One region of the Glutamicibacter sp. NPDC090743 genome, then DNA from elsewhere that is predicted to be linked to it. Evidence: riboswitches for the same ligand, from Rfam matches in the RefSeq annotation. Region 1 holds a riboswitch; each other region holds the start of a gene.

Region 1 (7,579 bases):
TGCTCGCCTCGGCGCCCTGCCTTCATCCGGTAGATATAGTCTTCCCAGTCCTCGGCGGCAGACCAAGTTGGCAAGAACTCGAAGTCTTCGCGAAGCATCAAGTGGTGGGCGTCGATTGCCTGCTGTTCGTCCTGGCTTTCCAATTCACGGATCTCCAGCGTCTTTCCCAACGTCATAGCGCCAGTATGCCAGAGCGCCTTCGCCTCCCACCGGTGAATTGCGCGCCAAAGATGCGCCTGAGCCCTAGTAGGCCACCTGCTGGCCCCGCACTTGCCTGGCCCATTCCACGGTTCCGCCGCTAAGGCTGTAGACCGCAATGCCTGCATCCCGACCGGACATGGTGATCCGCGCCGCCTGCTGCGAACGGGCACCGGTTTTGCACACGAATACGACCGCCGAAGCGCTGTGCGCGAGCTTTCCCAGACCCCGTTCTTTGAGCTGCGCGAGCGGGAGGTGCTGGCTGTGCGGGATCGCTATGATGTCGCGCTCCCAGGATTCGCGCACATCCACCAGCAATACCGGTTCGTCCGCTTCCAGCTCCGCTAGCTGCTGAACCGTGAGCTCCGGGACATGCCCTTCGGCAGCGCAGGAAACCGGCAGGTACTCCCCCAGCCCGGTCACCGGCTCACGTTGCGGATCCCTGACGAAATCGAGGGTCCGCACACTGGCTTCCAGCGCATCATAGAGCCAGAGCTTGCCGCTCAGTGTGGTCCCGATTCCGGTAATGAGCTTCAGGGCTTCGGCGCACATCACCGAACCGATAACGCCGCACAGTGCGCCGAAGACTCCTCCTTCGGCACAGCTGGGCACGGAGTCCGCGTCGGGGATTTCAGGAAAAAGATCACGCAGCATCGGGCCGGTGCGCGGATCGAAGACGGACACCTGCCCGGAGAACTGGAAGAGGGTTCCCCACACCAGCGGGGTGCCGGTGATTTCCGCGGCATCATTGGACAGGTACCGCGTGGCAAAGTTGTCGCTGCCGTCGATGACCAAGTCGTATTCACTGAATAGCGCCACTGCGTTGGATTCATCCAGCTTTTCATCCACGGTGATGATCTGGACGTTCCGGTTCTGCTCGTGGGCCATCCGCCGCACCGAATCCACTTTCAGGCGCCCTGCATCCTGTTGCCGGTGCATGGTTTGTCGTTGCAGATTGGACAGCTCGACGGTGTCATCGTCGATGATCCCGAGGGTGCCGATTCCCGCAGCGACCAGGTAGCTGGCAATGGGACTGCCCAGGCCCCCGGCTCCGATAACCAGCACCTTGGCGTTGGCGATGCGGCGTTGCCCTTCTTCTCCCACCCCGGGCAAGGACAAGTGCCGGGAATAGCGCGCCAGCTCTTCCGGTTCCAGCTCCGCGCCGGGTGCTACCAAGGCTTCCCGGCTCACGAGAAGTCACCGACCAGGGTTTGCATCATGCCTTCGGCCGGCGAGGAGGCCAGTGCGGTATCGCGGCGCGGGATCCGGCCAGCGAGCCGCGCGGCGCGCCCGGCACGCACGGCATCCTTCATGGCCCTGGCCATGAGCGGCGCGTTGTGCGCCCGGGTCACCGCGCTGGCCAGCAGCACCGCGTCGCAGCCGAGCTCCATGGCCAGGGCCGCATCCGAGGCGGTGCCCACCCCGGCGTCAAGGATCACCGGTACCTGCGCGCGCGAGACGATGGTGGAAATATTGTGCGGATTCAGGATCCCCAGGCCCGAGCCGATCGGTGCTCCGGCCGGCATGATTGCCGCAACCCCGGCGTCCTGCAGGCGCTGGGCAAGTGCCGGATCATCATTGGTGTAGGCGAAAACCTGGAACCCGTCGGCCACTAGTTGCTCGGTGGCCGCATGCAGTTCCAGCGGGTCCGGCAGCAGCGTGTGCTCATCGGCAATGACTTCGAGCTTGATCCAATTGGTTTCCAGAGCTTCACGGGCCAGGTGCGCGGTGAGGATCGCATCGCGGGCGGTGAAGCATCCAGCGGTGTTGGGCAGCGCAATCACGTTGTTGCGCTGCAGCAGTTCATACACGTTGCCTGCGCCGGCCGCCGAAAAGTGGCGGATGGCCACGGTGGTCAGCTCCGTTCCGGAGGCCTGCAGCGCGCTTTCCAGGGTGGTCAGCGAACTCGCTCCCCCGGTGCCGAGGATCAGGCGCGAGGACAAGGAGCGTCCGGCGATTTGGAATGGGTCGCTGTGGATGTCCAGCTCGGTGATGTTGCGCGTTTCCATGCCTAGCCTCCCTGGGCCGCGGTAACGAGTTCAATGCTGTGCCCTTCGGCCAGCAGGTAGCTATTCCAGGCGCTGCGTGGAACGACAGCGCCATTGACGGCGGCGGCAACTCCGAGCTTGCTGCCGTCAGCGGCCACCGAGTTGGCGTCCAGTTCCTTGCCGATTTGCGTGCTGATGAATTCGCGAAGGGTGGTTCCTTCGTCCAGGTTCAGTTGCCGTGAATTGAAATTGATGCCGATGCTTGTCATGGTTGCTGCTCCGTTCGGTGAGCGGTCTAGGTTGCGTTGGCAAAGCGGTGGGGATCCACAGCCTGGTGCAAGGGGTGGGATTGGTGGCCGTGGGCGAGATCCGCAGTGAGCGTTGCGCCCAGCGGAGCCAGCAGCACGCCGTGCCGGGAGTACCCGGTGCAGAGCAGCAGCCCTGGATCAAGGCGTCCAAGCAGCGGCCGGTCATCTGGCGTGGCGGGACGTGCCCGGGCCGTTGCCTCGTTCAGCGTGCAGTCGCTGATGCCGGGGACAAGCTTTCTCGCGTTGTCCAGCAGCAGGTGCATCGCGCCAATGTTCACCGCTTGTTGCCGGTCTTCACGGACACTGGCGCCAAGGACGAGGCTGCCGTCCCTTCTCGGCACTAGATACACCTGTTCCCGGTGCACGATGCCGCGGATGGTGCGGGTGATGAGCGGCGGGCCTGCTGGTCCCTGGATCCGGAGGATGTCTCCGTAGACCGGACGCAGCGGAAGTTCGTTCAAGCCATCGAGGGTGCCAAGACCGGTGGCCACGATGGTCTGCTCCGCTTCGAAGATTCGGCCCGATGCGGTGCACACAGCGGTGGTCCGCTTCCCGTCGGTCACCAGTGCCTGCGCCCGTTCCTCGACCAGGTGCGGACGCAGATGCTCCAACAGGATCTTGACGATGGATCGAGGGTCGACCTGGTGGTCATCTTGGCACAGGACCGCGCCAGCAATATTGGCGGCCAAGGCTGGTTCGAGCTTGCGGGCTTGGCTGGGCAGCAGCTTTTGCGCTGACAGGCCGAGGGATATCTGCAGTTCGGCCAGCTCGTGCAGGGCTTCGCGGTCCGCAGGCTCTGCGGCGACAACGAGCGTGGAGTTCTGCAAGTAGTCCGGGCGTTGCCCGGTGGCCGATTCGATGCGCTCGATGAACTGCGGATAGGCGGCATTCGAGGCGGCAAGCAGCTGGTGCAACGGGCCATTGCCCCAGACCGTTTCAGCTGCCGGGGCCAGCATTCCTGCTGCCGCGTAGCTTGCACCTTGGCCGGGTGCCGGATCGATGAGGGTGACGGTGTGTGCGCGTGAATCCAGCTCGAACGCGACGGCCAGGCCGATTATCCCGGCGCCAACAATGTTGACATGCACAAGGGCACGCTTCCTTCCTACGGCGGCATGACCCGCATCAGGTGTAGCGGTCGGCTCGGTGCCCTCTCAGCCTGGTCGATTCAGGCTCCCGCGGATTACAGCGATTATAAGCATGATGCAGCTCATAAAGTCGAACTTCACTGAACGCAGTTCCGTCATCTTCTGTGATGTACTTGCTGACATGGCATTCCATGACTTCCCTATCGAGCTTTCCCAAGGTTCTGCGCTATCCAGCACCATCATCTCGTTGGAGCAAGAACTCTTGGAATCTAGCCAACGCCATAGCCAGGAGCAATTGCAGCGGCGCTTGCATCCTCGGTTCGCCGAGGTGGGAGCCAGCGGGCGAGTCTATGATCGCGAGGCCATCATTGCCCAGCTGGCCCAGGAGCCGGCACGGGCTGCCGGGGCGTTGAAAGTCGAAAGCCCGGTGGCTCTCCAGCTTTCAGACCAGCTGGTGCTGCTGCGCTGGAAGCTGCTCTCCGGTTCCCCCAGCGAACGCAGTTCACTGTGGATCCATGAGCAGGGCCGCTGGCAGCTGCTCTTCCACCAGGGCACGGTCGCCGCTCATCCGCAGCCATCTGCAGGACCGAAGGAAACCGTGCATGCCGACGGTGAATTCACGGTGCGCCGGCTGCGCCTTTCGGATGCCGAAGCGGTCTTCGAGGCATTCTCCTCGAACCCCGACATGCTGCGCCAAGGCGACGCCGATTCCCCGCAAAAGGCTGAGTCGTATGTGCGCGCACTGCTGGAGGCCGGGGAACGCCAGCAGGCGATGGCCGTCGCATATCGGGATCGGCTGGTGGGACTGGTGTGCGGTACGGTCGACCCGGCCAATCGGAACGCGTGGATTTGGTATTGGATGAACCAGAATTACCGGGGCCGGTCGCTGGCCACCCGCGCCGTGGCAACCTTGGTGGATTACCTGTTCGACGAGCTGGGACTGTACCGCTTGGAGCTGGGCTTGCGGGCAAATAATCCCGGGTCGAAGCATGTGGCAGAAAGCAACGGCTTCCTGCACGAAGGTGTCGAGCGGGGCAAATTCCTGGTTGCCGGAGAACGCATCGATGTGCACACCTACGCGCGGTTGCGTACCGATGGCGGCTCTGCGGTCATGCCCTTGCCGTGGGGCACGCAGCAGTAGCTTGGCGGGCATCAAAAAAGTCGCGGAATCCGGTTTTGGATTCCGCGACTTCTTATCTGTCCCTCAGGTTTTGTGATGCGTGGTTAGATGCCTGGGTTCGATGCCGGTGGCGTCGAGTCCGGGCCATTGGTGGCCTGTTGGGCCTCCATCTTTTTCAGCGTGCGGGCCGCAGCATCACGACCGCCGAGGCCAAAGGCCAGAGCCGCTGCCAATGCTGCGCCAATGACGATTGCGCCGAAGGCCATGTTGATGATCGAATCGGCGATACCCATGTACTTCAGGCCCATCGCCACGAACAGCGCAATTGCCGTGTAGCGGATGATCTTCGAAGCAGTAGTGTCACCCAAGAAGCGGCCAATCACATTGGCGATGACGAAACCTGCGGCGATAATTGCTGCGCCGAAGAGGATCTTGCCGCCCAAGGCCAGGATCTCATTGAGGATATTGGTGATCGCTGGGAAGTTCAGCATCTGGGCCGCCATCACACCGAAGAACAGCACGATAGCAATCTTGACGATGCCAGCGATGATTCCCGAAGCGCTCTTGCCCTCGGGAACTACGCCCCACTGGGCAACAACAGTGTCGGTACCCACGCCGTGGAGGGTGGATTCAAGTAGCTGCCCGACGAACTTGGCAATCAGGATACCCACGGCCAAGAGCGCCAAGGCCATGATGACCTGCGGGATTGCGGTGAAGACCAGCTGCAGCATCTGCTGGGCAGGTACCGAAATTGCCGCGATGCCCAGAACCTGCAGGGCTGATATTGCGACGACTAGCAGGATCAAGGCGAAGACGATGTTGGCAATGATGTCAACGATCTTCGCTTGGGATTCGCGAGACTGAACTTCATCTACTGGTTCGTTGCCTGGGGTGACCTTGCGGACCAGTCCGCTAAAATCGACAGTTCCCAAACCGGTCCTCAGCAGCTGGCGAACGATATTCGCGATGACGTAGCCAATGAAGAAGATGAAGCCCGCACCGATGAGGTTGGGGATGAAGGCCATGACGCCGCCGAGCATGCCCTGCACCGGCGATAGCACTTCGGATAGAGCGAAGACCTGCAGGATTGCCACGAGGCCGAAGAGCCAGACAATCAACCCCGCGACCTTGCCTAGGGATTGGCCTATTTGTTCTCCGTCATTGCCCTGCTTTTGCAGGAACTTCACCCTGTTCACCAGTTTGGCGGCAGCCCAACGAATTATGCGTGCAACTAGCCACGTAATGATGAGGATGATTAGCGCGATGCCAACCTTTTGTAGCATCGACGCCCAGTCGATATTGCCTAAAACGTTCTCAGACTGCATTGCTGCTCCTTCAACGTAGGGACAGTCCGACCCTACGATGAAGGTTCTCCGCTGACTAGGGCAAAGACCCATGCTCCCAGCTTGAATCATTGGACTTTCACAGCTCGAATTGCGAAAAGCTGACTATATCCCGATGTGTTCAACGAATTCCGAACAATAAGACCTTGCCGACAACTGATCCACGCAATGTTAGAAAGTTCGCGGTTGCGTCCAAACCCGTGAATTGCCATGGAAGCTATTGCGGATTCAGCCATTGACCTTTATTCATCCGGGAATTGCCGGAAGTCCCGCTACCTAGTTGATGACTTCGCTCCGCACGGAAGCGCCCAGTTCAACGGTGCGGGAGACGGTGCAGTATTTGTCATGCGAAAGCTTGACGATGCGCTCCACCATGCTGGCTGCCTTGCGGCCTTCCTCGGTATCGGGGAACTTCAAATCGAAACCAAGATGGATATCCTCCATCCGGCTCGCCGAGTTCTCAGAGACCTTGTAGCCGCCCGCTTTGACTTCGAATTTCTCAGGCTCGCTTCTCCTGGTGGTCGCCACATCAACATCAATTGCGGAACATCCTGCGATGGCAGCAAGCAGCAACTCCACCGGGGTTAGCAATCCTTCGCCCTGGCCGAATTCTAGGCTGGCTCCCGATTCGAGGCTAGTGGCCCTGTACTTGCGTGCCTCGACGCGTTCGATGCTGACTTCACGGATCTCACGGCTATTTTCACTCATGAAACTATCGTGCCACGATCCAGGCTGAAGACTACACGTGGCGCAATACGACTCGTTGCGGCGACGATGCAGATTCCCCGGGCACAGGCACGAATCCGCAGTCGCCAAAGAACGCAATGGCAGGCTGGCGCTGGCAATCGAGATGAACTCTGATCCCGGGAATGCTGGCGATGATTTCATCCAGCAGGATGCGGCCCACACCCTTCTGGCGATCAGTGTGCCTCACCCAGAGCAGTTCGATGCGTGTACTGCTCCATGCCGCAAAGCCAACAATGCGTCGACCATGCTGGGCAATCCTGACTGAGACCGATTGGCTATAGACAGCTTCCAGGGCGACGGCCACCGCATCAATATCAGCAGCCGAGAGGAAGTCTCCCCGGCGTTCCACCGAACTGCGCCAAATGTCGAGCAGGTCAGGCACTTCATCCACGCTCGACAGCTCGCGCAGCAGGAGAGTCTCTTCCATGCCATATTCCTTCATGCTCAAGCGAATCCGTACTTGCTGATTCGAAATGTAGCCGGGTGCCAGCGATTCCTCAAGTTTTCATGGATCGTTGCGGCACACCAGCATGCGGTTTTTCCCCGGCTCAAGCCGGCTCGTTCATGCGGCCCGTGCGGTGGGCCCAGTCCCGCAATTCGGCCGCGGCCTGCTCGGGCTGCTCAAGGTGCACGTTATGCCCTGCAGAATCAAGCACGCGGATCCTCATCGAGGGGTACCGGCGCGATAGCTGCTCGGGATCCCGGTATCCGGTGATGTGGTCTTGTTTCCCGCACAGGATGGTTACCGGAATATCCAGCTGGCGTTTACGCTCCACGGGCAGAGGATCCA
Region 2 (7,579 bases), 180 kb from region 1:
TAGTGGTACTGCAACGGGATCTGCAGTCGGGCACCTAGCGCACCAGCGCCGGCACCGATCACGGTGCCGATGGAGAAGAAACCGTGCAGGGCAGGCATGATGCTCTTGCCCAAGGCCCGTTCCATGGCCGCACCTTGGACATTGGAGGCGACATTCCATGATGCGGTCCCCAGGCCCTGGGCGAAGAGGAAGATGCCGCAGATCAGGGCGCTGCCAAAGATTCCTGCGCCCACGCCTACAAGAATGAGTGAACAGCCGGCTATTGTCGCGGCGATGCGCATGACGCGGGTGGCCCCAAGGCGCAGAACCAGTTGTCCTGAGACCGAGACGGACAGGAAGGATCCTGCACTCATGCACAGCAGCAGCAGTCCAACGCTGGCGTGGTCCAGCTGCAGGGCATCACGCACTGCGGGCAAGCGCGAAACCAGGGCCGAGATCAGCAGGCCGCTGGCCAGGTAGGCCGCCATCAGCGCGTTGCGCCACTGGGTTACAGGCCTCTGCGCTTCACCGGGAAGTTGCATGCCTAGAGCTGCACCACGGCTTGGCACTTGAGCAGTACCTTGCTGTCATGGGCCGAGACTGCCAAATCGATGCGGGCGGTGCGGGCTTCGGAGTCCAAGGCGCCGACCTTGCCCTCCACCGAAATGGTGGTACCTTCGTGATTCGCCGGGTTGGTTCCTTCGGGATCTTCGACGACTACCGGCTTGGTGAAGCGGGTCTGGTAGTCGATGATGGCTCCCGGGTTGCCGACCCACTGGGAGACCAGGTCGATGACCGATCCCATGGTGAACATGCCGTGGGCGATCACCGATGGCAGTTCCACTTCCTTGGCGAAGCGCTCATTCCAGTGAATCGGGTTGAAGTCGCCCGAGGCACCTGCATAGCGGACGAGGTCCGCGCGGTTGACCTGCACCGTGTGCGAGCCAATGACCTGGCCCTTTTCGAGGCTTTCGAATTCAATCATGCTTAGTCCTCAGCTCGTACCAGTAGCGATGAAACGGTGGTTGCGATCTTCTCGCCAGCCACGGTGGTTATTTCCGCGCGGGTGGTGATCATGGCACCGGCACCCATTTCACGGACCTGGTCCACGTAGAGCTCGGCAAGCAGTTCATCGCCGGCAACGATCGGACGGTGATGGGTGAAGCGCTGGTCGGCGTGCACCACGCGGGAGAAGTCGATGCCGCTGGCAGGGTCGGCAATCAGCTGCGCGTCAGCGCGCTGGGCGATGATGATCGCGAAGGTCGGAGGGGCAACGACATCGCTATAGCCCAGCTCGCGAGCGGCCTGCACATCGTAGTGCGCCTGGTTGGCGGCCTTGGTGGCCTTGGCGAATTCGCGGATCTTTTCGCGCCCTACCTGGTAGGACTCGCCGGCAGGGTAGATGCGCCCTACCAGGTCGGGGTTGATGCCCATGGATTCTCCTGAACGTTGTTGGAAGTGGCCAGGCGAGGCTGCCGCCGGATACGGGACCCGGGCGCAGCCAAGCGGTCACACGGTGGAATTCTTGCGGAGCCCTAGTCCTGCCCGTCCGCCGGGCGCTTCTTGGCTCGAGGGGCCGCCAGGCCATTGGCAATACGCCACTGGCGCGCATCCCTGGCGCGGACAACCAGTCCGGCGATGTGGCAGAGCATGCCGATGACCATGATGCCGATTGCTGTGTAGACCGTTGGCAGCGATGGAATGTTCGCGCCGATGATGGCCAAGATGATGCCTGCGCCCATGATGCCCATGGCAGCGAAGACGAGCTTCTTATAGCGTGATGAGGCCGATTCCCAAGGAGTGTTGGTCATGGTTCAAGTCTAGTTCAGCTCCGGCTGTGTCCGCTCATTGAGGCCGGGGCATTTCCCGTGACTCCCCCGACAACGCTGGGCCTGATTCAGAACAGGGCGGATTGCTCTTCCCTGAAATCTCCGAAGTTCTCCACGATGGCGACCTCGCGGGTCTTCAACTCGGCGGCATCCAGCAGGCGCACGGTGGTGCCTTCGCCGCTGTCTGCGAGGATGCTTTGCCCCAGCACGCCGCGGATGCGCAGATTCACGGTGTTCCCGCCCAGTGCCGTATTCCAGGCATGCAGCGAATGGGTATCCCAGGCGTCAACGACCGGGCGGGCGAAGGCCGGTTGTTTCCATAGCTCGTCGCGCAGCTGCACGCCGTAGGTCTCCAGACCCCGCTGGGCGCCAAGGAAGGCCCGGGTCCGGCTTGCCGCTTCGGAGTTGATCTGGTCCAGCTGGGCGTAGTCCAGTTCCCAGCTGGCCAGTCCCTTGATCTTGGACTTCTGCCGGACTTGCTGGCTCAGGCCCACGTGTTCAGTGACCAGGTCTTCGAGCACTCGAATAGCGGCGCCATCAGCGGCGCGGGCAACATAGCGGGCAATGACCGCTCCCTGCTGCGCCAAGCGAGTCCATTTGCTCTGGGTCGAGGTGGTACCGACCTTGGTCGCCCCATGGGCGAAGCTTGCGACATACAAGAAGTGCGGCTGCTCCAGGTACTTGCGCATGCCCTCCGGGGCTTCGCCGGTCTTGTGGAAATGATGCATGAACTTTGAATGATCCAGCCGGCGGCAGCGTTCGCACTGGGTTCCGGTACGCAGCGCTTTGTTCTTCGGGCAAGGCAAGGTGTTGCGAGAGCCATCGCTTTTCATCGTGATGTAGCCCAGACAGAATTTCAGTTCGCCGATGCGCAGGCTTAGTGAACGGTTGGCTTCCAGGTATTCGGTGCTCCATTTTTCCGCTTGCCGAAGCCGGAGCATGGGGGCGCATTCATGCTCTGAGAAGCTGATGCCGTGGCAGAGCTGCCGGTGGTCGCTGGCGAATTCCATCGATGCCTTCCTCGAAGTTACCTCTTCAACGATAGTTCACCGGACATGGCTAGCTCCTGCAAGGCAGGTTGGCCGGTGCCTGCAGCCCGAAAGTTTGCTGGACGAATTCCCGATTCGTTCTGGCCTAATTCCTAGGAGAAGCCCTTAAGCTGGAACTGCACCGGAACCGTACCGCGGGCCGGGCCATAATCTGCTGAGGTGATCCAGGATTTCTGTCCCATTTGATGACAAGACTCGTGCAGTGGCCATCACAGCTGCCGAGACCGCCCCTTCGCCGGCCGAGCTGCAGCGATTGACGCAAGCTTTCCGCCATGATTTCCAGCGTTTCATGATGGAATACCAGTTTGCGGTGGACGAGGTGCTGACCAAGGTCTCGATCTTGCGTGAAGAGTTCTTGTATTTGCACAATTACAATCCAATTGAGCACGTCACTTCCCGGGTGAAAACTCCGGAGAGCATCATGCGCAAGGTCTCCCGCCGAAACATCTCCCCGTCCCTGCCTGCCATTCGCGAGAACATCAGCGACATTGCCGGCGTGCGCATTACCTGCAGTTTCGTCAAGGACATCTACAAGGTCCTGAACACGTTAACCTCGCAGAATGACCTGAAGGTCCTCCAAATCAAGGACTACATCAAGAACCCGAAGCCCAACGGCTATAAAAGTGTCCATGCGATCGTGCAGATCCCGGTCTACTTGTCCGATGGCCCGGTCGATGTCGTGGTGGAGCTGCAGATCCGTACCATTGCCCAGGATTTCTGGGCAAGCCTGGAACATAAGATCTTCTACAAGTACGAGGGCGAAGTTCCAGAACATCTCGTGCAAGAGCTTGCCGACGCGGCGGCCATGGCGACGAAACTCGACATGCAGATGCAGCGCTTACATACCGAAGTCCACGGCCATGATGCCAATCAGGCACCGAGCCAAGATGCGGATTTCGATACGACAGCGATCCAGGGGCTGCTGTCGCTGGCTCAGCAAGCCAAGGACGGGAACCAGGAGAAGGACTTGGATCACTAGCCGTTCATGGCCTCGAACGACAATGCTGCTTCGGGGCCGGAAACCAAAAAAGATCCTCGGCCGAAGCCGAGGATCTTTGATTTGGTAGCGGCGCCGGGACTCGATCCCGGGACCTCACGATTATGAGTCGTGCGCTCTAACCAGCTGAGCTACGCCGCCACAAGTGAGAAGCAATCCAGTAGAAGCCAAGAAAGCTTCTCACTCAGAGCCCCCTGCCGGAATCGATCCGGCGACCTCGTTCTTACCAAGAACGCGCTCTACCACTGAGCTAAGGGGGCAACGAGTAAATACTCTACACGGATTTCCCGGCAAAGAAAAATCGGCGGATCACCCCGGAAAAGACCCGGAAAATTCTGTAAAACCATTAGTCAATGGCTATTTATCCCCTCACTCGCCACCCCGGGGACGAAGGGTGGGACAAAAAGTGCCCTGGTGACGATGCTCACGGGAGTGCTCCTCGTGGTCAATCGCGGATTTGCCCGGGTGCGCAGGATAGAATCCCGCGGATTCTTCCCGGTGGCCAAACATCGAATTACTCCGCTTGGAATTTCGGAACGCTGCCACCTTTTCCCGCTCCAGAACCCGTGACCGAGCGGCACTTGGGCAACACCCGATCCACCCTGGCACGCAGGCACGGCTCCAGCGGCCGGCAGTTGGATCCCAGGCCGCGAACCGGGGTGCTGGAAACCGCCAGGAAGGCAACAGCTCCTTGCCGCCCATTCCGGTCTTGAGTAGGAATATTGTGACCTCAGCAACAAATTCCCGACGGATTTTGCAAACCTCAAAAACCTGTGTAAAGTATTTACCTGTTGCCCCCTTAGCTCAGTGGTAGAGCGCGTTCTTGGTAAGAACGAGGTCGCCGGATCGATTCCGGCAGGGGGCTCGAAATAAGAGAGGCAATCTGGTTCCAGATTGCCTCTCTTTTCGTTTATCCCGCAGATGCCGTGTAGCCACTGCGAGCATGGCCCAGGGCACACCCCAAGCTGCAGCACCGGCTACCGGCTGCGTCTTGCGCCCCGGATTCCAGGTGCCCCCGGCAAGAGTCTCCGGCCAATGAAAAGCATCTTGGCCCGCCACAGCCGGCCCTTCCCACTTCCTTGATGTCAGGCCCTGACCACTGGGTTTGCGTTTAACCCTCGCAAGCGTGCTAAGTTGTTCGCGACCACACGGGTGCCCTGGCAAGGGCTGAGATCGGGCTATCGCCGTCCGCGACCGTTGAACCTGTCCGGGTAATGCCGGCGAAGGAAGTGAGTTTCCCCAGTGGAACAAATTGAACAGCACCCTGCCCACACCCTTGCCTACCGTGAATCTGCGGGAATTTCTGTTCCCGTCACGCAGATCCAATTGGCAGACTCCCCCAATGGACAGTCCAACGAGCCGCTGGCTGTATATCGCACCAGCGGACCGGGAAGCGAGCCCACCCAAGGCCTGCAACCCTTCCGCGAGCGGTGGATCCTGGAACGCGGGGACGTGGAAACCTATGCAGGCCGCGAACGCAACCTGCACGACGACGGACGCTCAGCGGTCCGCCGCGGCACGGCCAGCGCGGAATGGGCCGGACGCTCAGCCCCGCCGCTGCAGGCCGTTGGCGGAGCCCGCGTGACGCAAATGCACTATGCGCGTGCCGGGATCATCACCCCGGAAATGCGCTATGTGGCCCTGCGCGAGGAATGCGATGTCGAGCTGGTGCGCAGCGAGCTCGCGGCCGGGCGAGCCATCATCCCGGCGAACATCAACCACCCGGAATCCGAGCCGATGATCATCGGCAAGGCGTTCCTGGTCAAGATCAATGCGAATATCGGCAACTCGGCGGTGACCAGCTCCATCGCAGAAGAAGTCTCCAAGCTCCAGTGGGCGGCCAAATGGGGCGCGGACACGGTTATGGACCTGTCCACCGGAGATGACATCCACACCACCCGCGAGTGGATCATCCGCAACTCCCCGGTCCCCATCGGCACCGTGCCGATCTACCAGGCGTTGGAGAAGGTCAACGGCGAAGCCAACGAACTGACCTGGGAGATCTTCCGCGACACCGTCATTGAGCAGTGCGAGCAGGGCGTGGACTACATGACCATCCACGCCGGGGTGCTGCTGCGCTACATCCCGCTGACTGCCAACCGGGTCACCGGCATGGTCTCGCGTGGCGGGTCCATCATGGCCGGCTGGTGCTTGGCGCACCACCAGGAGAATTTCCTGTACACCCACTTCGATCAGCTGTGCGAGATCTTCGCGCAGTACGACGTGGCCTTCTCGCTGGGCGACGGGCTGCGCCCGGGTTCCATCGCAGATGCGAACGACGCCGCCCAGTTCGCCGAGCTGGACACCCTGGCCGAGCTGACCAAGCGCGCCTGGAAGTACGATGTGCAGGTGATGGTCGAAGGCCCGGGGCATATCCCGTTCCATCTGGTGCGCGAGAATGTGGAACGCCAGCAGCAGCTGTGCGATGGGGCGCCGTTCTATACCCTGGGCCCGCTGGTCACCGACATCGCCCCGGGCTACGACCACATCACCAGCGCCATTGGCGCCACGGAGATCGCACGGTACGGGACCGCGATGCTCTGCTACGTCACTCCCAAGGAGCATCTGGGACTGCCCAACCGGGATGATGTGAAGACCGGGGTGATCACCTACAAGATCGCTGCGCACGCCGCCGATCTGGCCAAGGGCCACCCGGGCGCCACAGCGCGGGATGATGCGCTGAGCAAGGCGCGCTTCGAATTCCGCTGGAATGACCAGTTCGCGTTGTCCCTTGACCCGGTCACCGCACAGGAATTCCATGATGAGACCTTGCCGGCCGAGCCGGCCAAGACCGCCCACTTCTGCTCCATGTGCGGGCCGAAGTTCTGCTCCATGCGCATCTCCCAGGATATCCGCGACGAGTACGGCTCGGCCGAGGCGCAAGCCGCCCTGGCCGGGATGGCGCAGAAAAGCAGGCAGTTCCTGGAAAGCGGCGGCACGGTCTATCTCGGGGACGGGATCCCGGTGGGAACTCCTGCTCCGTAAATAGCCTGCGGCGCACGAAAAACGCCCTTGGGGCAAGCTTTCGGCTTGCCCCAAGGGCGTTATTCAATGCTGTTCAGCTGCGTGCGACTGGCTTAGTAGTCGCGACGTCCACCGCTGCGGCCCGAGTCGCTGAAGCGATCCTTGCCGCCGCGTCCGCCGCCGCCGAAGCCGCCACGTCCGCCGCCGCGTCCGCCACCGAAACCGCCACGGCCGCCACTGCGTCCGCCGCCGAAGCCACCACCACGGCCGCCACGGAAGCCACCGCGGTCGCCTTCGTCGTCACGGCGCGGGCTGCGGCCATTGTCGAGCTCGAGCTCGATGGCTTCGCCGCCGATGCGGGTCTTGGACAGTGCACGCCACTGGTCCTTGCTCAGCTCTGCTGGCAACTCGACCAGGGTGTGGTCCGAACGGATCTCGATGCCGCCGATTTCCGAAGAATCGAAGCCGCCCTCGTTGGCCAGTGCGCCAACGATCGAGCCCGGCTGCACGCGGTTGCGTCGGCCTACGGCCAGACGGTACATGGCGTTGCCTTCGGCAGCGGTCTTGCGGGCACGTGGACCGCGATCGCCACGGTCACCGCGTTCGCTACGGTCGCCGCGCTCTGGGCGATCCATGCGTGCCTTCTTCGAAGGGGACATGACTGGTTCGGTCATCAGCAGCGGGCGGCCGCCCTGGGCCATCAGAGCCAGTGCAGCTGCAATTTCCAGCTGGTCCAGGTCTTCGTGCTCGGAAGCGAACTT
Region 3 (7,579 bases), on a different contig from region 1:
AGTTCTGGCCGACGATCACCACGATCAGGATCACGAAAGCCAGGATCGGTCCCAACGGGAACAGTGGCGCCTTGTACGGCAGGTTCGCGAGATCCTGCCCGCTGGCAATATATGCCTTGCGGAATTTGTAGTGGCACACTGCGATACCCACCCAGGCAATGAAGCCGGAGAGACCCGAAACGTTCAGCAACCAGGTATATGCCGAACCCTGGCCGACAATCGCGGTCAGGAAGCCGAAAAGGCCTACCGAGGCGGTTAGCAGCATTGCCGGCATGGGAACGCCGCGCTTGTTCAAGCGGGCGAAGATCTTTGGAGCCTTGCCGTCCAACGCCATCGAATAAAGCATGCGCGCAGAGGCATATAGGCCGGAGTTGCCTGCGGAGAGGATAGCCGACAGGATCACCGCATTCATCAGTGCCGCGGCGAAGGCTACGCCCGCACGTTCGAAGACCAGGGTGAATGGCGAGGTGGTGATATCCGATGCCTCGGAAGAGAGCAGGGATGGATCCATATACGGGATCAGCATGCCAATGACGAAGATCGCGCCGATGTAGAAGAGCATGATGCGCCAGAAGATCGCCTTGATGGCGCGTGGGATGTCGCGCTGGGGGTTCTCGGCTTCACCGGCGGCCACGCCGATCAGTTCGGTTCCCTGGAAGGAGAAACCGGCGATCATGAAGACCGAGACGATGGACAGCCAGCCGCCAACAAATGGCGCTTCGCCATCGGTCCAATTGCTGAAGCCAGGGGTGGAGTCGCCCAGGATGCCGAAGATCATCGCGACACCGCAGATCAAGAAGACCACCACGGTGATGACCTTGATCGCGGCCAACCAGTATTCGCCCTCGCCAAAGGCCTTGGCGGACAGCGCATTCAATCCGGTGAGCAGCACCAGGAAGATGGCCGCCCAGATCCATCCCGGGGCATCAGGGAACCAGTAGGACATGATGATGCCAGCTGCCACCAGTTCGGCAGCCACGGTAATGGCCCAGTTGAACCAGTAGTTCCAGCCGATCGCGAAGCCGAAGTGGCGGTTCACGAAGACCGTTGCGTAAGTCTGGAAGGAGCCGGCGACCGGAAGCCGGGCGCTCATTTCTCCCAACGACTGCATCAAGAGCAGCACCATCATGCCGATCAGCGCGTAGGCCACCAGCGAGCCACCGGGGCCAGCTTGGGCAATGGTGCCGCCGGACGCGACGAATAGTCCGGTACCAATCGAGCCGCCAATGGCAATCATCTGCATATGGCGAGCTTTGAGGCCACGCTTCAGACCGTCCTGGGACGGTGCGGGCTCAGTCATGCGTTACATCTCCTGATGCTTGAAAATTTCCAACCTATCAATCCAAGCACCCTGACAAACCATAAAGCTATGAACCGCGCTACAGTAAGCGATCAATAATCTTTCGCTTGGCCCATGAATATGGAGGATATATTGCGCTCAGGGTATCAACGACGGTTGTTTTGTTGAATTCCGAGCGCATCTGCGAAAGCCGTTCGAACCCGTGCTTGCCGTGGTAGGCCCCCATTCCGCTCGGTCCCACACCGCCGAAAGGCAGGGTTGGAACGATCATCTGGGCCAACGGAGCATTATGCACAATGGAGCCGGCTCGCACCCGATCAGAGAAAATCGACTGCAGGCGCGGGCTTTCGCTCATCAGGTAAGCGGCCAGCGGCGACGGCCGCCGGGCAATGAATTCGAGGGCTTCCTCGAAGGTTTCCACTTCGATCACCGGCAGGATCGGACCGAAAATCTCTTCGGTCATCAAACTTCCCTCGAGGTCCACATTGCGCATGATGCTCGGCGCGATGCGCAGGGTATCCTCGTCGTACTCGCCGCCGAAAACCACCTCGCCTTGCTCGAACATCGACAGCAGCCGCTCAAAGTGCTTGCGGCTGACGATGCGGCCAAAGTCCGGATGGGTCAGCGGTTCCTTGCCGTAGAAGCTGGTGATGGCCTGGCCCAGGCGCCTGATGAGCTCAGACGAGTCGCCCACGCTCAATACGTAATCCGGCGCCACGCAGGTCTGGCCGGCATTCATGAACTTGGCGTAAGCCAAGCGCTTCGCGGAAGCCAACGAATCGTTCTCCACCACGGCCGGCGATTTTCCGCCCAATTCCAAGGTGGTAGGCGTCAGATGCTTCGCGGCCGCGGCAGCCACGATCTTGGCCACGCGTTCGCCGCCGGTGTAGAAAATGTGGTCCCAGCGGGCGGCAAGCAACTCGGTGGAGGTATCCACGCCGCCTTCAACTACCGCGTAAACCCGTTCGTCGAGGTAGACCGGGAGGAACTTAGCCAAGGCGCCTGAGGTCGCAGGAGCCAGCTCGGATGGCTTGATGACCGCAGCGTTGCCGGCAGCAATGGCCGCGACCAGCGGTGCGAGCACCAGCTGAACCGGATAGTTCCAGGCTCCGATAATCAGCACGACCCCCAGCGGGCGCGGCTCGACCTTGGCCATGGCTGGCTGCAAGGCCAGCGGAACCTTGACACTGGTGGAATCCATCCACTCAACGAGGTGGCGCTGGGCGAAATCTATTTCCGCGCGCACCACGTCAATTTCGGAGAATTTGGCTTCGGTGGCACTCTTGCCCAAGTCCTCGGCCAAGGCCTGGACGAAGTCTTCCAGATGCTCTTCCAGCATCTTCTCCAGTGCCTTGAGCTGCTGCAGGCGGAAGCGTCGCGGATGCGTGATCCGCGTGTCCGCAGAACGCCGCAAATGACTCAGAACTGTTGCTATGCGCGATGGATGCTCGTCCACCGGAGGTGCGGAATCACCGACCGGTTCGGGCAACGGAGTGGAAGTAAACAGACCCATGATTTGAGCGTACGTCACTGGGACTATTTTTCATCGTTTAATTCGCCAGAGGATTCAATATGTATCAAATAGTTGATACATTGATTTCCATGAACCAGTTCTCGGCGAGCGCCATATCCATCGCTTTCGTTGCCGCAATCATCTGCGTTTGGTTGCGTTCGGTGGCGCACAGGCGTGGAACACCAGCTATCGACCGGGCCCGATCCCACTCGTTCTGGTGCGCATTGATCGCATTCTTTGCTTCAACCTCATGGGATTTGTCTGAGACCTGGCGCGTTTCAATGACCGAGCCCAATTCAGGTTCGGCTCTCGCTGAAGCACTCACTCCGGGGATCTGGGTTCTTCTGGTTTACCTCATCGGCTTGTTCACTTGGCCCAAGGAACTCCAGCCAGTGCGCACCGCTTCATTAGAGGCCCGCAGCCTGACAACTCCGTTTCCCAAGGCCCTAGGGGCTTTCGTTGGGCTTTTGCTGCTGATCGCGGTCGGCTCCCTGTGGCCGGCGTCCAAAGTCGAAGGGCTCGTTGGCGTTCCGGCCTCGGAATTCACGACCTTTGATTTTGACGGCATCTATTCATACACGTCGGAGGGTCCGTATGATGGGCGGTTGCCGGGCACGCAGATGCTCCCGGTATTCATCGTGGCCCTGGCAGGGATCATCGTGGCCGCGGCTGTGATTACCGTAGTTATCCTGAAAAAACCTGCCTTGGCCGGCATCTCGGTCGAAGACAACCAAGCGTTGCGCACGGTCTGGCTCAACCGCTTGATGCGCAATATCGGCATCGTCTTGCTGGCCTTCACCGTGTCGGTGGTCAATTACTCGCAGGCTAATTCGCCGGATGGACAGTACGAGTTCGTTAGCTATGGCGCCCTTGCGGTAGCCCTCACGTTGCTCTTCTGGGGACCGCGCTCTACATTCTCAGCTCAATCCACCACCAGGGAACGGACCGCCTTCTCGCGTTTGCGTGATCAACTATTCACCTTGCAATACGTAACTGCAGCACTCACCTTGCTCAGCGTTGCAATCGGCTGGTCATTCTTGCCACTGGATGACGAGCTCCAGATGCCTACCAATGAGCGAACTACGTGGATCTTAATGATCTTTGCCGGTGCGGCTTTGAGCTATGCCGTTCTCAATGCGCTTTATCTCAGCTACGTCAGCACGGTGGCCCGGCAGGCGTCTGCAGCACCCAAGTACCACGCACCCTTGCCCTTGTGGTCCTACATCGCCGCTGGCTTGCTGTTTGCCACCAGCACCTATTTTCTTCTCGATCCGCCACTGGACTATTTGTGGGGCTTCGCACCTCCAGGCAAGACAATGGTTGCAGGCTTGATCCTGCTGTTGCTGGCAACCCATCTTGGATTCGTCTGGTTCTCCCGCCGGGCGATTATTCCCTGGGCTGTCTCGTCGGCCGAAGAAATCTGGTACCGCAAGGTCCTGGAACTGCGTTCAATGCGTGTTAACACCAGTGCAGTGGTAGCCATGCTGCTCATTGGCTACGGATTCCCGGCCGGGCTGGGACTCTTTGCATTGCTCATCTTCGTTGTCCCAGCAGTCATTTTCCTAGAGCGCCCCGGTAGCGCCTTCGTGCGGGAACATCAGCCGGCAGCTACTTCATGAGCACGCAGATCAGTGTTGACCTCCAAGCAGCTACCCCGCCCTATGAGCAGATCCGCTCGCAGATTGCTTCACTGATCTCCTTGGGAGATCTGCCCTCGGGGAGCAAGCTGCCTACTGTGCGTGCGCTGGCCACGGACCTCGGCGTCGCTGTCGGTACAGTGGCGCGCGCCTACAAGGAGCTGGAAGCCGAAGAGCTGATCACCTCCCGGCGCCGTGCCGGCACAGTGGTCAACGAGCGGCCGCAGCCGGTGGATACCAGTGAAGATCTCCTGGCCGCCGTGGATCACCTCTGGGCGTTGGCGGCCGCGCAGAAGGTGGATGCGGCCACGCTCAAGGCCTTGGTGGCGCGGCGCGAGCGTAAGTAACTTGTCCTCGGAACCGGTTGTGCGTACGCTCTATGGCAGTGACACGGGGTGTCGGATCAACCGACTGAGATAAGACCCGTAGAACCTGATCTAGTTCACGCTAGCGGAGGGATGTCGCATGGCTTTGCATGCAGTTGCCCAAAAATACCGGCAACAATCACCTTTGGTTTTTTGCCTGACCAATACCGTCGTATCCAATTTCACCGCCAATGTCCTGCTGGCATCCGGGGCTTCCCCGGCCATGACGGATCTGCCCGGAGAGGCCGGCCCATTCGCACAGGCAGCTTCAGCCGTATTGGTGAATTTGGGAACTCCAAGCACTGAACAGCTGACCGCCATGGAAGAAGCTGTGCAGTCGGCGAGCGCTGCAGGCACCCCCTGGGTCCTGGATCCAGTGGCAGTGGGAGCGCTTCCGGTGCGCACGGAGTTTGCCCGGCGCATTGTCCGGCAACGCCCGACCCTGATTCGCGGCAACGCCTCGGAAATCCTGGCCCTGGCCGGCCGGCAATCTGCTTCGCGCGGTGTCGATGCCTTGGATGAGGTTTCTGCCGCCTTGGCGGCGGGACGCGAACTGGCCACGGAAAACGACTGCGTAGTGGCCATTTCCGGCCAGGCTGACGCCATCATCGACGCCACGCGTACCGTCTTGGTGCAAACCAACGGAATTGGCTTGACCCGGATGACAGGTGGCGGCTGCGCCTTGGGCGCGGTCTGCGCCGGAATGGTTGCGGTCCACGATGACCCGTTCGAGGCCACCATCGCAGCCCACGGTTTCTATGGCCTGGCCGCGGAAAAGGCCCTGGCTGGCAGCTCCGGTCCGGGCAGCTTCGCAGTTGCCTTCCTTGATGCGCTGTCGGCTGCCGATCCCGGGGAACTGAAAACTTTGAAGTACGAGGAATTGAACCATGCATAATTACGGCGCTTATCTAGTAGCCAACACTGCCAGCTGCACCCCACGCAGCACCCTGGAAGTTATCGAGGGCGCCGTCGCCGGAGGGATCGGGTGGATCCAGCTGCGCGCCAAGGATGAAAGCGCCCGGGAATTCTTCGAGCTGGCCTGCGCGGCTGCCAAGCTCACCGAGGGCAAAGCCCAGTTGCTGATCAATGACCGCATTGACGTCTACCTCGCGGCACGGGCTGCTGGCGCAGCAGTGAACGGCATCCATATCGGGCAAAAAGATGTGCCGGTACAGCTGGCTCGCCAGATCATTGGCGAGGGCATCATCGGCTTGAGTACTTCCAGCGATGAGCAATTGGCCCAGGCGAACAAGGACGCCTCGGTGATCGACTACCTCGGTGTAGGAGCCATCCGCGCCACTCCGACGAAAAAAGACCATCCTGTTCCCCTGGGGCTGGACGGCTTTGCGCGAGCCGCTGCCTTGGCCAAGCTGCCCTGCGTAGCGATCGGCGCAATTACCCAAGACGATGCCGCCGCGATCCGCGCCGGCGGCGGCGCAGGCCTGGCCGTGGTCCGCGCCATCTGCAACGCCGAAGATCCGCAACTTGCCAGCGCGCAGCTGGTCGCAGCCTGGGAGGCCTCGAAATGAACATCCTATCCATCGCAGGCTCCGATCCTTCCGGCGGCGCCGGAATCCAAGCGGATCTGAAGGCCATTGCCGCCAACGGCGGCTACGGAATGTGCGTGATCACCGCTTTGACTGTGCAAAACACCCATGGGGTATCCGGAGTTCAGGCGATCAGTGGCGATTTCGTCCTCGCGCAGCTCGAAGCCGTGAGCACAGATATCCGCATCGATGCGATCAAGATCGGGATGCTGGCCAACGCCGAGGTGATCCGCGCAGTCACCCGCTGGCTGGAAACTGTTGACGCCCCCGTCGTGCTGGACCCGGTCATGGTGGCGACCAGCGGGGATCGCCTGCTCGACGACGAATCCGCCCTTGATTCGCTGCTGGATCGCGCCACGGTGATTACCCCGAACCTGCTGGAGCTGGCCAGCTTGCTGCGCGAGCCTGTGGCCCCTTTCTGGGACGAAGCCCTGCGCCAGGCCCAGCGGCTGGCTGCCAAGCACGACACGCTGGTGCTGGCCAAGGGCGGGCACCTGGCCGGGGCGGATTGCCCCGATGCCCTGGTGTCGGCGGGCGGGGTGCAACTGGAGCTGCACGGCCCGCGCCATGCCACCAGGAACACCCACGGCACCGGCTGCACCCTTTCCAGCACTCTGGCTACCCGCTTCGCTGCCACTGGAGATTGGATCGCCGCGTTGGAGCAGTCCAAGTCCTACCTCTCCAAGGCCATCGCAGCGGCCGACCAATTGCAGGTGGGCAGCGGCCACGGCCCGGTCAACCACTTCATCGACTTCTTCGGCACGGCAGATCCCATGGGCGACTGGTGGCAGAAGATCCAGCCGATCCGCGAGGAAATCGACCAGCTGGATTTCATCACCCGGCTATCCGAGGGCACCTTGGACCGGGATGACTTCCACTACTACATCGCCCAGGATGCGCTGTATCTGCTGCGCTATGCCAAAGTGCTTTCGCTGGCCAGCTCGATGGCGCCGGATCTCGGTGCCCAGCGTTTCTGGTCGCGTGGCGCCAACGGCATCCTCGATGGCGAGCTGCAGCTGCACGGCAGCTACCTGGACGAGTTCGCTGATACGCCCAGCGCCACCACGCTGAACTACACCAACCACCTGGCCGCCAGCCAGGAGAGCTACGGGGAGCTGATTGCCGCGATCCTGCCTTGCTACTGGCTGTACCAGGACATCGGCAAGCGGTTGTCGGCAGCCAACCATGCCGAGCATCCTTATCGGCAATGGCTGGAA
Region 4 (7,579 bases), on a different contig from region 1:
AGGCTTCAATCCGGTGTTCCACGACGACCAGCGTGGCACCGGAAAGCCGGGCGGCGTTCAGCACCGCATCGCGCAAGAGCTCAATGCTCTGCGGGTCCACATTGGCAGTCGGTTCATCGAGCAGCATGACCCTGGGTTCCATGGCCAGAATGCCGGCCAAGGCCAACCGCTGTTTCTGTCCGCCGGAAAGTTGCTGGGTGCGGTGCTCGAAGGACAGCGCACCCAGACCCACAGCGTCCAGCACTTCGGGGATCCGCTGGCGGATCAGTTCGGGATCCATTCCGAGGTTCTCCGCGCCAAAGGCCACATCATCGGCGACCCTGCTTTGCACTACCTGGGTTTCCGGGTCTTGCTGCATCAAGCCCACCGGGTGGCTCCGGATGAAGGCATCGCTGCCATCTATGAGCAGCCGGCCAGCGACCTGATCGTCCTCATCCGCTTCCAGCAACCCGGCCATCGCGTGCAGCAAGGTTGACTTGCCGGCGCCCGATGGACCGACCAGCAGCACCTTCTCACCGGCGTGGATCGCAAGGTCCAGTCCCGAGATGGCAGGATTCTTCCTCTCGGAGTGCTGCCAGCCGAACCCCGTTGCGGTGATGGCGGCACCGCGCTGGGTCAGCGAGGCTGCGCCGGAATTGGCAAAGGAACTCATTTTGCGCTTTCCAGGTGCGCACGCCGGCTCGGCAGGGCGCTCAATGCACCGGTCTTCGCCAGTCCGCGCGTGGCCAACCAGGACAGCAGCCCTGCGACGACTACGCCGGAAATGCCGGTGGCGATCACGTGGAAGATCTTCATTCCGGCGGTGTACTCAACGTAGTAGGCCAGGATGTAGGCCTCGGAAATGCCGGCGAACAAGCCGGCGAACAAGCCGGCCAGCAGCGCCACGCCCAGGTTCCACTTGCGGTAGCGGAATGCTGCGAAGACCAGCTCTGCACCCAGGCCCTGGACCAGGCCGGAGATCAGTACGGTCAAGCCGTAGTGCGAGCCCAGCAGCGCTTCAACTACGGCGGCCAGCAGCTCGCAGTAGATTGCGGCGCCTGGCTTGCGGATGATCAGTGCGCCGAGCACCGCCGGGAAGAGCCACATGCCGGTGAGCAGCGCGGTGGCTGGCGGGAAAGCCGCAAAGGCGAGTGAGAACAGGCCATAGCCGGCACTCCACGCCCAGAAAATGACCCCTGAAGCGACGGCGATCACCGAGGCGACGACGATATCAACTACACGCCAGCCGGTACGCTGCTTCGAAACTGTTTCGTTCATTGCTGGTCCTCCTGTGGAAAGGAGGGGAGATGGACGGAATGAGGGCATACTGCCGCGCCTATCCGCATCCGAGATGCTCGACTTCCTTCGCCGGTACTAGCCGGGGCAGGTTCGAGGGTCTGCGATCTATCGCACTCTCAGCGTCTTGCGACTTTTTTTAAAAGTCTGACGCTCCCCTGTCGGAATAATTACTGCTCCCCCACCATACCGCAGGTATGCTGGGCAGAGGAACGATATGTCAAGAGCTTGATCGCGAGGAAAAAATGGATAAAGTGCAGAAACTTGCCACTACCGGTATCACCGTTGGCGCTGGCATGCTCGGCGGCAAGCTGGTTGATTTCCTTTGGTTGAAGGCAACCGGCAGCAAAGCACCACGCAAGGGCACTGAGGAAGCAGCGGAAGCTTCTTTCCGCCGTGCCTTGGGCTTCGCAGTCGTTTCGGCCCTGGTCGCAGCAATCCTGCAGACCGTGGCTGATCGCAGCGCCAACAAGGTTGTTGCCAAGTTCACCAAGTAAGCTTCGGCGTTGAGCCAAAAGCGGGAGCCGCCCAGAGGGGCGGCTCCCGCTTTTTCTCAATCTTGTTCGTCTGGCGATCCGGTCTTGGAAACCGGGGTGGTTCCGGTCGGCGGTGTTCCGTTGACCTTGTTGACCACGTGGCTCAGCTCATCGGAGAACAGGGTTTCCTTGGCAGCGTGCTTGGTCCGGTAGCCGGAACGGCCAATCATGTGGGCCGAAACCGGTGCGGTCAATAGCTGCATTCCCCAGGCCAGCACGAGTACCGGGACCACAGCCCAGCTGCGCAGGTAAATGGCCAGTCCAGCGAAAATCAGCAGGAAGCCGAGTACCTGCGGTTTGGTCGCTGCATGCATGCGGGTGAGCATGTCCGGGAAGGTCAGCAAGCCGATGCCTGCGATCAATGACATCAGGCAGCCAAGGATCAGCAGGACGGCAACGAGGACATCAAGGAAGATTTCCATTAGGCGTTCCTCTGATCCGAAACGAAGCGCGAGACGGTCACCGAACCGATGAACCCGAGCATGCAGGCGGCCACGACGAACAGCAAGTAGTCGGTGTGCTTGTGCAGCACCATTTCCAGGCACAGCGCGGCGGAGATGATCAGCAGCATCACGTCCAGGGCCAGCACCCGGTCAAGGATTGACGGTCCCTTGGCAACACGGACCAGGCAGGCGACAGCACCGAGCCCGAGCATGATGCCGCAGATCCAAATGACGATATCCAGCATGTTACCCCTTCCTCGCATCAAAGTTCGGTCCGCATTCGCTCTTGATCGCTTCGTACTCGTCTCGGCTGCCGATAGCCATGATCAGCCGGCGTTCGATGTCCCGGATGCCGGAACGCGCCTTCTCCACGTCCGCAGGCGACTCGATGTCGATGTAGTGCAGGTACAGCGTCGACGAGCTGCGGTCCACGTCGATCACGAAGGAGCCCGGGATCAGCGTGAGCACGTGGCCCACGGTCATCACGATCAGGTCCGAGTCGGTGCGCAGCGGGACCGCAATGACCGCGCTGCGGGTGCGCTTCCCGCGGACCAGCGCCAGCCAGGCCACGTGGACGCTGGCCGCGAAGACCTGTCCGAGGAACCAGATGAACAGCTTCAGGCAGTACCAGGCATTGATCCGGCCCGAAAGGACCACCGGCGGCAGCGGGAACAGGTTCACGATCAGCAGCGCGATGATCACGCCGAAGACCATGTTCCCCAGGGAGAAGTCCTGCCAGAGAGCACCCCAGACGAAGAGCAGCAGCAGAAGCAGCGGCCATTCCTGCTTGAGTGTCGCGCGGTGGCGCACGCCGGAGGTATCCAGCGCATCGTCAATGCGCTGGTCACGCGGTTCAAAGTTCTTGTTCGGCATCATCCCTCCAATCAGAATGGCAAGATCGAGCTGATATACGGTTCGCGGGCGATCAGTTCCGCAGCCACCCGCTCGCAGAATTCGAAGATCGGCCCGGCAAAGACGGTCAGGGCGATGCCCGCAAGCACCAGCGAACCGGTGGCGTAGCGCATGCCCCACGGCAAGGAGTCGGCTTCCAGCTGCTTGGCCAGTTTCAACCCCAAGCGGGGGTTCTGCGCGCCGCCGGCCAACGTCTCGTCGGCGACCTGCGTCGCTTCGGCCACCAGGTCCTGGTTGGGCACCTCGGCATCAGCGGCACGGCGCCAGAACACACGGGCCCACACGCGGATGATCGCCATCAAGGTCAGCAGGCTGGTCAGCAATCCGGCGCCGATCACGACCCAGGTCAGCGGATCGGCATCCTGCGCGGCCGCATGCAATAGCCCGAATTTGCCCAGGAATCCGGAGAACGGCGGGATGCCGCCCAGATTGATGGCCGGGATGAAGAAGAGCAGGGCCAATGCCGGGGAAAGCTTGGCCAGCGAGCCGAGCCGGGTGACATTCGAGCTGCCGGCACGGCGTTCGATCAGTCCCGCTACCATGAACAGCGAAGTCTGCACGATGATGTGGTGGCCCACGTAGTAGATGGTCGCGGCGATGGCCAGCGGCCCGCCCACGGCCACGCCGAAGATCAGGTAGCCGATGTGGCTGGTGAGCGTGAAGGAAAGCATGCGCTTGAAGTCCGTCTGCGCCAGTGCACCGAGGATACCGATGACCATGGTCAGCGCGGCCACCACCAGCAGTCCGGCGTTGACCGAGCCGCCCGGGAAGAGCAGGGTTTCGGTGCGGACGATCGCGTAGACGCCCACCTTGGTCAGCAACCCGGCGAACACCGCGGTCACCGGGGCCGGTGCGGTCGGGTAGGAGTCCGGCAGCCACAGGGACAGCGGGAAGACCGCGGCCTTGATGCCGAAAGCGATCAGCAGCAGCACATGCAAGATCAGCTGCGGGCCCTGGCCCAGTTCGGGCAGCTTCACCGCCAGGTCAGCCATGTTCACCGTGCCGGTGGCCGCATAGGTCATCGCGATGGCCATCAGGAAGATCACCGAGGAAACCACGGAAACCACCACATAGGTGGTACCGGCGCGGATGCGCTCGGCGGTACCGCCCAAGGTCAGCAGCACGTAGCTGGCGGTGAGCAGGATTTCGAATCCGACGTACAGGTTGAAAAGGTCAGCGGCCAGGAAGGCGTTGGACACTCCGGCCAGCAGGATCAGGTACGCCGGGTGGAATATTGACACCGGTCCGGGCTCGTCCCCGTCGGCCAGGCCCTGGCTGGTGGCGAAGAGCAGCACGGCCAGCGAGACGACGGTGGAGACCAGCAGCATGAAGGCGCTGAACCCGTCGACCATCAGGGCGATGCCGAAGGGCGACTCCCAGCCGCCAATATGGATGGCATAGCTTTCCCCGCCCCATACGGCGGCGAGCATTCCCGCTTCGAGCACCAGGGTCAGGCACAGGATGCCGATGGTGATCAGGCGCTGCAGGCGGACCTGGCGGCGGGCCAGGAAGGCTGCCCCGGCGCCGAAGATCGGCAGCACCACGGCCAAAGGGGCTAGATCCAGGAAATTCACTCTTCCCCCTCGCGCACTGGGCGTCCTTCTTCATCGACGAATTCGGTCGTATCCTCGGCCACTGGCGAGTCTTCTTCCTCGTCGTAGGCGGTCTTCTGGGACACCTTGATATCTTCGGTGTCATCTGTGAGCTCATCAGCGCTGGTCAGGGTCCAGGACCGGTAGATCATCGCCAGCAGGAAGGCGGTCACCGCGAAGGTGATCACAATGGCGGTGAGGATCAGGGCCTGCGGCAGCGGGTCCGAGTACGAGTCGGCCGCCGCATCCGGCTTGAACAACGGCGCCGCGCCCTTGCGCCCGCCGCTGGTGAGGATCAGCAGGTTGATGCCGTTGCCCAGCAGCATGATGCCCAGCAGCACCCGGGTCAGGGTGCGTTCGAGCACCAGGTAGAAGCCGGCCGCCAGCAGCACGCCGGTGACTACGAGGAAAGTGATGTTCACGCTCATCGGCCAACTCCAGTCCGGGAGGCCTGGATCTCGTCGTGGCGCTCCACCGGGCTGCGGCCCTCGGAGAGCGAATCAATCTCACTGCCCAAAGAACGCAGCACGTCCTGCACGAGGCCAAGGACCACCAGATACACTCCAATGTCGAAAATCGTTGAGGAAACGAACTTGTGCTCGCCGAAGAACCAGAATTCCAGGGCATAGGTGGTGAAGATGCCATCACCCAGCAGCAGCGGCACGATGCCCGCCAATCCGGCCAGCGCTATGCCGCCGCCGATCAGCATGCCCGGAGCGATGCGCATCGACTCGGAAAGTTCCACGCGGCCGCCGGCCAGGTAGCGGATGGTCAGCGCCAAGCCGGCGATCAGCCCGCCAGCGAAGCCGCCGCCCGGGGTATTGTGCCCGGTCAGCAGCGTGTACACCGACATGATCAGCACCGTGTGGAAAATCAGCCGGGTGACCACTTCAAAGATGATCGAGCGGCGCTCGGCGACCAGGGTGCTGCCAGCCATCAACCAGTCCTGGTTGGAGCTGGAGGCAAAGCGGCGGGCAATGCGCAGCTCGGTTTCCTTGGAGTCCTTGCTGCCCATGGCTTCGGAACCCGCGTCGATGCTGCCCGGTGCCACCTGGTGGGCCCGCACCCGGTTGCCGAAGCTGCGCCCGGCGAAGATCAGCGAAGCCACACCGGTGGCAGCCGCTGCCAGCACGGTGATCTCGCCGAAGGTATCCCACACGCGCAGGTCCACCAGGGCCACGTTGACGATGTTCTTGCCGTAGCCCTCGTAGTAGGCCAGATCCGGCCAAGCCAGGGAAATGCGGGCCTCGTTGCGGGCGGCCATCATCGCGATGGCAATGTAGACGACCATCACGGCCAAGGCGATCGACAGGATGGCCCGGCCCCACTTGATCCGGGTCAGGCCCACCCACAGTCGCTTGGGCAGGGCGCGCAAGGCGAGCACGAAGGAAACCAGCACGATGGTTTCCACCAGCAGCTGGGTCAGCGCCAGGTCCGGGGCACCTTGCAGGGCGAAGATCGCGACCATGCCGTAGCCGGTCACCGAAACCATCAGCACCGCCATGAAACGCTTCGGCGCGGTAATGGAGACCACGGCACCGGCGATGATCACCGCACCGATCAGCAGCTGGGCCGGGTGGTCGGCGATGATCCAGTTCGTTGGCCACGGGGTGTAGACGGTCAGCGCGATGGCCAGCGGGATCACCAGCACCACGACCAGGATGACGCCCAGGTAGAAGGAGAGCGAACCACGCTGGGTGCGACCGGTGATCCAGATGGCCACCTTGTCCAGCACGTTCACCGACATGCGGTAGATTTCCTCGGCCGAGGTGACCATGCGGCGCAGCGGTGCGCCGGTGTCGGTGCGGTGACGCAGCCAGAAGAAGCACAGGCCCAGGCCCACCGATATGGCGCTCAGTCCCAGTGCCGCGTTGAAGCCGGCAAATGGCAGCAGGTGCATTTTGCCCGGTCCGCCCTGCGCGGCCGACCAGTGGATGGCCAGCGGCTCCACCAGCTGCGGGTACAGGCCCAGGAACAGCGTCGCCGCCGAAAGAACCAGCAAGGGCGCCAGGAAGATCAGTGTCGGGGCCTTGCACTGCAATGCAGGCAGCTTCTTTTTCTTCACGCCGAAAGCCCCGAGGAAGAAGCGCAGCGAGTAGGCCATGGTCAGCGCCGCACCCATCAGGATGCCGATGAGCGCGGCCATTCCCCACCCGGTTTCCAGGTGCAGGGCCGATTCGTAGACCGCTTCCTTGGCAACGAAGCCGAACAGCAGCGGCACGCCGGCCATGGACGCCGCGGCGATGCCGGTGGTCGTGGCCAGGATCGGCATGGCACGGCGCAAGCCGCTGAGCTTGCGGATATCGCGGGTACCGGTGTTGTGGTCGATGATGCCCACGCTCAGGAACAGCGTCGCCTTGAACAGTCCGTGGGCCAGCGTCATGGCCAGTGCGGCAAAAGCCGCTTCGGGGGTGCCGAAGCCGAAGACCGCGATGATGAAGCCCAGCTGCGAGACCGTGCCGAAGGCCAGGATCAGCTTCAGGTCGTATTGCTTGAGCGCCCGGTAGCCGCCGATGAGCATGGTGAGAATACCGATGCCTACGGTCATGGGGACCCACAGGGTGGTCTCGGCGAAGCCCGGGGCCAGGCGGGCGATCAGGTAGACGCCGGCCTTGACCATGGCTGCCGCGTGCAGGTACGCGGACACCGGAGTCGGAGCGGCCATCGCACCGGGCAGCCAGAAGTGGAAAGGCACCAGGGCCGATTTGGAGATCGCCCCGACAATAATCAGCGCCACCGCAACATCGGTGAAGGCCCCCAAGGCCACCAGTTCATCGGCCGATGCCATGATCTCCGAGAGCTGGTAGCTGCCGGCCGCCGC

What was found. Region 1 has a riboswitch for thiamine pyrophosphate ahead of thiO (glycine oxidase ThiO). Riboswitches for the same ligand answer to the same signal wherever they lie in the genome.
Region 2: linked by a shared signal. The riboswitch ahead of thiC (phosphomethylpyrimidine synthase ThiC) and the one ahead of thiO (glycine oxidase ThiO) in region 1 are both predicted to bind thiamine pyrophosphate.
Region 3: linked by a shared signal. The riboswitch ahead of thiM (hydroxyethylthiazole kinase) and the one ahead of thiO (glycine oxidase ThiO) in region 1 are both predicted to bind thiamine pyrophosphate.
Region 4: linked by a shared signal. The riboswitch ahead of ACIQTS_RS11200 (ECF transporter S component) and the one ahead of thiO (glycine oxidase ThiO) in region 1 are both predicted to bind thiamine pyrophosphate.

Annotation. Positions count from the first base shown of each region.
Region 1 is NZ_JBIVXE010000001.1:261,350-268,928, reverse strand. It holds gene ACIQTS_RS01370 (GNAT family N-acetyltransferase) at 1-176, opposite strand, end outside; gene moeB (molybdopterin-synthase adenylyltransferase MoeB) at 244-1,389, opposite strand; gene ACIQTS_RS01360 (thiazole synthase) at 1,386-2,207, opposite strand; gene thiS (sulfur carrier protein ThiS) at 2,210-2,455, opposite strand; gene thiO (glycine oxidase ThiO) at 2,482-3,579, opposite strand; TPP riboswitch at 3,577-3,681, opposite strand; gene ACIQTS_RS01345 (GNAT family N-acetyltransferase) at 3,761-4,720, shown strand; gene ACIQTS_RS01340 (mechanosensitive ion channel) at 4,804-6,024, opposite strand; gene ACIQTS_RS01335 (OsmC family protein) at 6,319-6,750, opposite strand; gene ACIQTS_RS01330 (GNAT family N-acetyltransferase) at 6,782-7,216, opposite strand; gene ACIQTS_RS01325 (alpha/beta fold hydrolase) at 7,338-7,579, opposite strand, start outside.
Region 2 is NZ_JBIVXE010000001.1:79,006-86,584, reverse strand. It holds gene ACIQTS_RS00435 (MFS transporter) at 1-548, opposite strand, end outside; gene ACIQTS_RS00430 (MaoC family dehydratase) at 524-964, opposite strand; gene ACIQTS_RS00425 (MaoC family dehydratase N-terminal domain-containing protein) at 967-1,413, opposite strand; gene ACIQTS_RS00420 (hypothetical protein) at 1,515-1,790, opposite strand; gene ACIQTS_RS00415 (DUF2797 domain-containing protein) at 1,877-2,818, opposite strand; gene ACIQTS_RS00410 (GTP pyrophosphokinase family protein) at 3,060-3,836, shown strand; tRNA gene ACIQTS_RS00405 (tRNA-Met) at 3,919-3,995, opposite strand; tRNA gene ACIQTS_RS00400 (tRNA-Thr) at 4,043-4,114, opposite strand; tRNA gene ACIQTS_RS00395 (tRNA-Thr) at 4,648-4,719, shown strand; TPP riboswitch at 4,993-5,100, shown strand; gene thiC (phosphomethylpyrimidine synthase ThiC) at 5,097-6,839, shown strand; gene ACIQTS_RS00385 (DEAD/DEAH box helicase) at 6,932-7,579, opposite strand, start outside.
Region 3 is NZ_JBIVXE010000002.1:607,491-615,069, reverse strand. It holds gene ACIQTS_RS06305 (amino acid permease) at 1-1,300, opposite strand, end outside; gene ACIQTS_RS06300 (aldehyde dehydrogenase family protein) at 1,380-2,813, opposite strand; gene ACIQTS_RS06295 (hypothetical protein) at 2,878-3,108, opposite strand; gene ACIQTS_RS06290 (hypothetical protein) at 3,095-4,432, shown strand; gene ACIQTS_RS06285 (GntR family transcriptional regulator) at 4,429-4,797, shown strand; TPP riboswitch at 4,832-4,926, shown strand; gene thiM (hydroxyethylthiazole kinase) at 4,916-5,710, shown strand; gene thiE (thiamine phosphate synthase) at 5,703-6,344, shown strand; gene thiD (bifunctional hydroxymethylpyrimidine kinase/phosphomethylpyrimidine kinase) at 6,341-7,579, shown strand, end outside.
Region 4 is NZ_JBIVXE010000005.1:57,522-65,100, forward strand. It holds gene ACIQTS_RS11195 (ATP-binding cassette domain-containing protein) at 1-652, opposite strand, end outside; gene ACIQTS_RS11200 (ECF transporter S component) at 649-1,257, opposite strand; TPP riboswitch at 1,323-1,445, opposite strand; gene ACIQTS_RS11205 (DUF4235 domain-containing protein) at 1,521-1,772, shown strand; gene mnhG (monovalent cation/H(+) antiporter subunit G) at 1,829-2,233, opposite strand; gene ACIQTS_RS11215 (monovalent cation/H+ antiporter complex subunit F) at 2,233-2,499, opposite strand; gene ACIQTS_RS11220 (Na+/H+ antiporter subunit E) at 2,501-3,130, opposite strand; gene ACIQTS_RS11225 (Na+/H+ antiporter subunit D) at 3,139-4,740, opposite strand; gene ACIQTS_RS11230 (Na(+)/H(+) antiporter subunit C) at 4,737-5,186, opposite strand; gene ACIQTS_RS11235 (Na+/H+ antiporter subunit A) at 5,183-7,579, opposite strand, start outside.